3 regions of the Paenibacillus sp. V4I9 genome follow, and region 3 is predicted to be linked to each of the others. Evidence: riboswitches for the same ligand, from Rfam matches in the RefSeq annotation. Region 3 holds a riboswitch; each other region holds the start of a gene.
The links. A riboswitch is a leader RNA that binds a small molecule or an ion and turns the genes downstream of it on or off. The one in region 3 is predicted to bind cyclic di-AMP.
Positions count from the first base shown of each region.

Region 1: it holds a riboswitch for cyclic di-AMP, as region 3 does, so the genes downstream of both, QFZ81_RS16470 (CAP domain-containing protein) here and QFZ81_RS03915 (stalk domain-containing protein) in region 3, are expected to answer to the same signal.
Region 2: it holds a riboswitch for cyclic di-AMP, as region 3 does, so the genes downstream of both, QFZ81_RS32665 (C40 family peptidase) here and QFZ81_RS03915 (stalk domain-containing protein) in region 3, are expected to answer to the same signal.

Region 1 is NZ_JAUSZE010000001.1:3,529,746-3,532,009, reverse strand. Features, by position in the region: gene QFZ81_RS16480 (hypothetical protein) at 1-9, shown strand, start outside; gene QFZ81_RS16475 (DinB family protein) at 451-921, shown strand; cyclic di-AMP (ydaO/yuaA leader) riboswitch at 1,064-1,196, shown strand; gene QFZ81_RS16470 (CAP domain-containing protein) at 1,202-1,852, shown strand; gene QFZ81_RS16465 (2'-5' RNA ligase family protein) at 2,205-2,264, shown strand, end outside.
Region 2 is NZ_JAUSZE010000001.1:7,083,909-7,086,172, reverse strand. Features, by position in the region: gene QFZ81_RS32675 (hypothetical protein) at 1-37, opposite strand, end outside; partial or broken gene QFZ81_RS32670 (DMT family transporter) at 100-421, opposite strand; guanidine-I (ykkC/yxkD leader) riboswitch at 511-613, opposite strand; gene QFZ81_RS32665 (C40 family peptidase) at 755-1,231, opposite strand; cyclic di-AMP (ydaO/yuaA leader) riboswitch at 1,235-1,373, opposite strand; gene QFZ81_RS32660 (hypothetical protein) at 1,541-2,264, opposite strand, start outside.
Region 3 is NZ_JAUSZE010000001.1:812,119-814,382, forward strand. Features, by position in the region: gene QFZ81_RS03905 (GNAT family N-acetyltransferase) at 1-60, shown strand, start outside; gene QFZ81_RS03910 (hypothetical protein) at 154-324, shown strand; gene QFZ81_RS03915 (stalk domain-containing protein) at 459-1,250, opposite strand; cyclic di-AMP (ydaO/yuaA leader) riboswitch at 1,255-1,406, opposite strand; gene QFZ81_RS03920 (hypothetical protein) at 1,569-1,859, shown strand; gene QFZ81_RS03925 (PspA/IM30 family protein) at 1,886-2,264, shown strand, end outside.

The sequences.
Region 1 (2,264 bases), 2.7 Mb from region 3:
TTCATTTGAAGCCAGATTCGCAGTTGACTGTACGCCATTTTGCAAAAACGAAGAACAATTCATGAAACTGGCCGCCATTCATATCATCGAATTGATGCGACATTCGTTTGGCGAGGTTTCGCAAGAAACTGGGTTTAGCAATAACATAAATGAGTTGATTTCGCAAAGTATTTCAAGACGTGGTGCCATGGCAAACACTAGAAGAGAACGATACCGTCCTTACGCCATCAGCCTCAGCGATGTCAGGGTGTTATAGAATCTTTATTTACGCGGATTTGTCGACAAAATGAAACATTTTATGGCGCCAAAATAGATTAACTGGGCAGGCTAATTGAATAAGGTATTATTTACATACGAACAAATGTACTGTATATTTGTTCGTATGAGAAAACTGCATGTATATAAAACAAATAGGTATGGATTATTGAGAAATTAAAAGGAGTGTTAATCATTAACGGGATAGAACTTGTTATATTGAACTTGGAAGAAGTCCGACGTAGAAGTATAAAAGTGTGGAGCGTTATTCCTCTAACTATGCTGGATTGGAGGCCTGATGCACAAGCCTTAAGCATGAAAGAAATGATCCGACACGTATTGGATGGCGAGCATTATTATCATCTTGCATTACTTAATTGTGGAAGTTTGCCTTCTTATGATTCTCCTTATGACAATCGGGAATTTTCTTCGGTGGAGGATGAACTGATATTCGCACAAGTGTACAGAGAACAATTCTTGAATACCGTTAAATTGTTCACTCCTGAGGATTTGTCAAATATTAAAATTAATCGAAGTGACGTAGGGTATGTTCGAAGTTTAGGAGATATGTTAATGAGGATCGCATACCACGAATCCGTTCACACCGGGCAACTGCTAGATTATATGCGAACGGCTGGAATCGATCGGCCTCAAATTTGGGACTGAATGAGGTTGGTGGTGATGGGAATTCACTTGTTTTGGACAAGAAGAAACGACTAATGCCACTTACAAAATGCTCTTGGAAAATTTTGAGTCATGTTCTCTATGATTTCACATGTTACAATTTGTGAGATCCATGTGGATCAAATAACTCAGAAGGCCGAAGTTTCATGTGAAGCACGGGGGACCCATTATTTGGGGTGAAGCCGCGTCAGCGGCCGGGTGATTACTCTTTGATCCGAATCCGACAGCTAACCTCGCAGGCCGCAAAAAGGAGAGGTTTATTTTGAAACGTTACAAAAAGCTTGTGGTTACCGGCGCAATAGGATTGAGCGTCCTCGTAGGTTCGAGCGCATCAATGGCCGCATCAGCAACCCATTCAGTATCAGGCAATGATACCATGTGGTTAATATCCAAGAAGTATGGCATCAGCTTATCTTCGCTTATTAAGGCAAACCCTCAGGTTGCCAATCCTAACGTGATTTGGTCTGGTATGAGCCTCAACATTCCTGGCAGCACGAGCACAAATGCAGGTACCAAAACGCCAGTTACGAGTGCGCCATCCCAATCAACTTATGCTAGCCAAGTCGTTAACTTAGTTAACCAGGAACGATCTAAAGCAGGACTGCGTCCATTAACCAGCAATAGCGCACTTACCGCAATGGCTTTGGACAAAGCGAAGGATATGTACAACAATGGTTATTTCGATCATACTTCTCCGACCTATGGGTCTCCTTTTGATATGATGAGCAAATACGGCATTCGCTATTCCTATGCAGGTGAAAACATTGCAAAAGGTCAACAAACGCCTGAAGCTGTCATGAAAGCTTGGATGAACAGCACGGGTCATCGTCAAAACATTCTAAGCCCCAACTTCACCCAAATTGGTGTTGTCTTTTATAATGGTGAGTGGGTTCAGGAATTTATAAGTAACTAGCTTTTTTCTAAACATTCAAGGCACACGATATGTGTGTCTTTTTGCATGCCATTTTAGGCTCTTTGTTGACTTGTATGGGACACAAATAGATCGACCTGCCCCATTGTTACAGAGTCGATTAGATAATCTAAAACGCAAAAAGAGGGTCTAGGATAACTAGCCCTCTTTCTTTATATACATCGCTTATCGGCGATGTTCATCAAATTTCCAATCCATGGTAATATTTAAACAACCACAATTAAAAACTAGGAGCAGCCAAATGGAACAAATTTTTGAGTTTAAGAAAACCATGTGAGCTCAAATGATTCTTTCCAATAGCTGTTCCATCAGGATTGAAAGGTTGGTGTCATAAATGCAGTATTTCATAGGCATCGTTCCTCCCGACGAATATCTAGAACGAGTAGTTGCGTTT
Region 2 (2,264 bases), 6.3 Mb from region 3:
GATTCTGTTTTCGATTGATATCATCAGATGTATTCACGTTGAATTTCCCTCCTTGTATGGCTTAATCTGCATAGATAGGGTCCGATTTATTCAAAATCCCTAATGCCCAGAAGTAAATTTAAGACCTAGAACACCAACTAAGATCAGAATCATGAACAAGATCCATTGTTAAACTAATGGGTTCATCTAGAAAAAGGGTGCCGATAATAATCGCACCGACAGCACCAATGCCGGTCCAAGCCGCGTATGCTGTGCCGATGGGAAGAGTTTTCGTGGCTGCCGCTAGAAAATAAAAACTTACAATCATCCCTGCGATCGTGACGCTGGAAGGAACTAAACGTGTAAAACCATTAGAAAATTTCAACGAGATCGCCCATACTACCTCAAATACACCTGCAATGACGAGATATAACCATGCCATGATGAATCACTCCTCTTGAATTTGTTATACGTACCTATTAAGTCGCAAAAAAAGGAAAAAGCCCGGGAGTTATATCGCTAAAGCGATATGACTCCCGGGCTTTTTCCCCTCCGTGACCACAGCGTATTCGCTGTGTGTTTCCCCTTGGACCAGACTGGCGATGAACGCCACGGAACCCTAGAAAACGACATGCCGTTATTATAGAACGGCTAACATTCGATGTCAAGTTACAAGCTTCTCTTTATACGCTATGCCTCCGAAATGAATAAAAGCCCTGAAAGCTGCTCTTTCGAGCGGGGCTTTCCGGGCTTCATTCATGAATCGTGCAAGAATTTACTTGGATTCAGCAGTTAATTGGTTGTAGATATCATCCCACAGAACACGTCGGGCTGATACATACCGCTTCGCGTAATAAGATTGGCTAAGTTTGTTTTTCACTATACCTTCATTGGATGCAGAGTGAATGAATTCACCGTCTCCAAGGTAGATACCTACGTGAGAGATACCTTTGCCGCCGCTTGTGTCAAAGAACACAAGATCACCTTTGCGAAGATCCTTTTTGTCAATCCAGTAGCCTTCTTTATTCTGAGATGCTGAGCTATGCGGAAGGTCAATGCCGAATTTGTCGAAAACGTATGCGGTGAAACCAGAGCAGTCAAAGCCTCTTGTTGTCGTTCCCGCATCTCTGTACGGAATTCCGAGCAATCCGTCAACCGTTTCATCCAAAGTGGATTGTGACGCAGACACACTTCCTAAACCTACACTCAAAAACAAAACAAGACTAAAAACAAGAACAACAATCTTTCTCAACTGCTTGTCTCCTTCCGGTGCCTACGAGGTTAGCTGGAGGGTTCGGTTGAAGGTTCCCTATGATCCCTGTCTTGCAAGATCAATTCACCCGGTGTGGTTCCCCCGTTTCCCCAAAAAATGGGGAATTCGGCATGAAATATTTGGTTTTTTGATGCTAGTCCTTGTAATTCGTCATAAACATCGAAATTCCTCCTTTTCTATGCATTTTGTCTTAAAAATATGTCAATAGTTCGGAAAAGAGACAAAAAAAAGCCCCTTTTGCAAGGGGGAGAACCAATATAAGCCAACTTTAACTTATTTTATTTGTTTTTAACTGTCCATTTTTGCAGAAAGAAGCTGATATTGGGATGTTATGGCCCACATTTGGATGAAAATGTGGAAAAGCGGGAAGAGCTGATAAATGATTAGCGCTACCAGACCTGCCCAGATGTAAGTTGCAGTGACAGTGACCCCTGCCAATAGTCCCGAGACGAGCAGGAGGATAAGCGCAAGCCCGATAATAGGAAGAAAACTGCGAACGAAAGTGATGACGGTGGACAAAATGCCAAGTTTGGCAGCAACCGCGAATTGTACGTACATAAAAAGAAGATGTAAGAGAAAGCCATAGACGAGCAAGCCCAGAAACCAAGGCAGCAATTGGAGAACTGCTTGCTCATACGAAGTGGTATGTGCGAATTGTTTTTGCGCTTTAGGAAACAGCCATACGAGCGGCAGTAAGGAAAGCGAGATTCGAACGACATACGCGATTAGGAATGGGAGCATGAGCTCCTTGATGCCTCGGAAAAAGCGATAGCCGGCATTTTGCTGGGAATGGGTCAGCGAATAGTAGACGCCGCTATTTAACATGGGGGTGAGCAGCATGCGAATAACAAGTAGAGCAGCCAGCCACCAGAGGTAGGAATGGCTAAGATCGGTTTTGACCAGTTGGAACTGTCCTTCAGCTAGAAATAGCTGCAGCGCTTGCTTCGGCTGCTCGCCACCTGGATAGCGGTGCATGAGAGGGACGAGAACACCCTGTACAAGCTTATACAGC
Region 3 (2,264 bases):
GTTAGCCGGCTGGAAACTGCTATTCCGCGGCGGACAACCTATTTAGCGGATTTCTTTTAAAAGTAATATAAGGAACAACGCTAGTTCCAGATAACTGGGATAAAATGCAAGCCACCTTCTCATACTAACTATGAGACAATGGAGGTGAATGCTATGCCCAAAAATGACGCCGATCCCAAGTATGACCGCGAAGATAACCGAGCAGATAAGAAAAAGAATCAGCAGAATAACGCTAATTTCACCGAAGAGGCGCAAACGCTATCGAGCAACAATGCCGCTGATTATGTCCCAAGTTTAAATGGTATCCCCAAAAATCAAGTTTAAGTAACTGCAGGCTGCTCTTCTCGTCACTATATGATGGGAGAGCAGCTTTTCTGGTTTTACCACCTGAAATAAAAAAAGCTGATTTCTTGAGATCATAATCTCAGAAACCAAGCTTTTTTTTGATATCAGCCGTTTTAATTGGATAGTTTGTACACTTTAATGATTTGGATACCAAACTTCTTTAAGGATTGCTTGGATCCTGGGATAAAGATATCAAGACGTTTGCCTTTGATTGCACCGCCTGTATCTGTTGCGTAAGCATACATGCCGCCTGCAGGTAGGCCATTGAAATTATAACCTTCTATATAGAGCTTAGTTCCTAGAGGAATCACGTTCGGATCTACAGCAACGGTTCCAATACCTAATGGATTACCCATATAATCAAAAGCTCCGTAGCCGCCATTCTCAGATGGATCTGCTGAATAGGCAGTGGATTGAAACAATTCATAATCTGGCGCATGCTGATTGCCATCTTTACTTAGAATAGCTAATTTGCTGCTTGCATCCCACTGAACGGGAATATCTGATGCTCTGCTTAGAAAACGAAGAGGCACGTATACGCGTCCATTTTGGAATTCCGCATGTGTATCCATCTCGACACGGTTGCTATCGATTTCAGCTTCTTTTTGTCCCGATACTAAGGTGATCGAATGTTTGTTGTTATTTAGCGTGACCTTGATCTCATCGCCTTCTTTTTGCCACTTCACGTCATAACCAAGCTTCTCCGTTACGAAACGAATCGGCACTTGGGTGGCATGATTGTCATCCAGAAAAGGCTGAGCATCCGGAAATTGAATCAGTTCGTCATTGACTTGCACTTTCACATCCATTTCAGCGGCATGCGCCGTAAATGGCGAAAGAAAGCCTCCTGCCAAAACCGTTAAAGACACAGCAAGGCTAGTTAACCCTTTAGTAATTGTATGCAATTGGTAATCCTCCTTCATAAGCCTTCGAGGTTAGTTGACGGGTTCGGGAAGAAGGTTCTCCCTAGTCTGCTCCGATGAAGAGCAAATATTCACCCCATGTAAATCGTCCCCCGTACCGGCACTTTGTCTGTGCACCGGACTCGGCTTCAAATAGTTTAGCATCCGAGGCTTGACGGGGCAACGGCCAAAATATGGATGGAGGTCTTAGAGGGTACTGGACTTAGGTCTAGGTACAAAAACAGTCGCGAGTCCGTTTTGACATATCGCTGTTTCAGGTACGATAGAAGCATGAAGAACACGTGAAGGGCGGTAAGCAGAATGAGTATGGATCGATCGAAAGGGCTGGCACTGGTTTTAATCACGGCAGGTTTACTTATTTGTTTACATCAGATGGGTGGTCATATTCATTTAATGGGGTTGTTATTCCCGGCAGCTATGCTTGGATTAGGCTATGTAGGTATTAAGAACGGAAAGAAAATTGGATGGTTTATCGCCGGCTTGGGCGGCTTGATACTGATCATTAAACTATCGGGCTTCATCGCGATTGCGTTCGCAGCATGTTTAGTGGCGTATGGTATTCATTTATTGAAGAAACGAAATGAATTTTAAATCTTAAGAGTATGGGGTGTAACTTCATGAATATATTGAATCGGATTGGCAAAATGGCTGAGGCTGCTTGGCAAGAAACGGCCGGCAAGCTTGATCACCTTGAACGGGGGAACAGTGTGATAGAGAAGCTGGAACAGCGCTATCAGGAGGCGCTGAAGCGAACCATTGAGCTGCGAAGCCACTGTGTGAACGCAGAGGAGATGGCGCAGCTGCGCGGCGAGCAAGCCGAGCTGGCGATGCGCGCCGGCGATGAAGAGCTCGCGCGGCTAGCGCTGCAAGAAAAGCAGCGCGAGGAAGCCGCTTGCGAGCACTACCGCGCGCAGTACGCAAGCAGCCAGGACGTGTGCCTGGCGCTCGCGGATGAACTGCGCGGGCTGCGTGCGGGGCACGCAGCCGAGGGGGCTC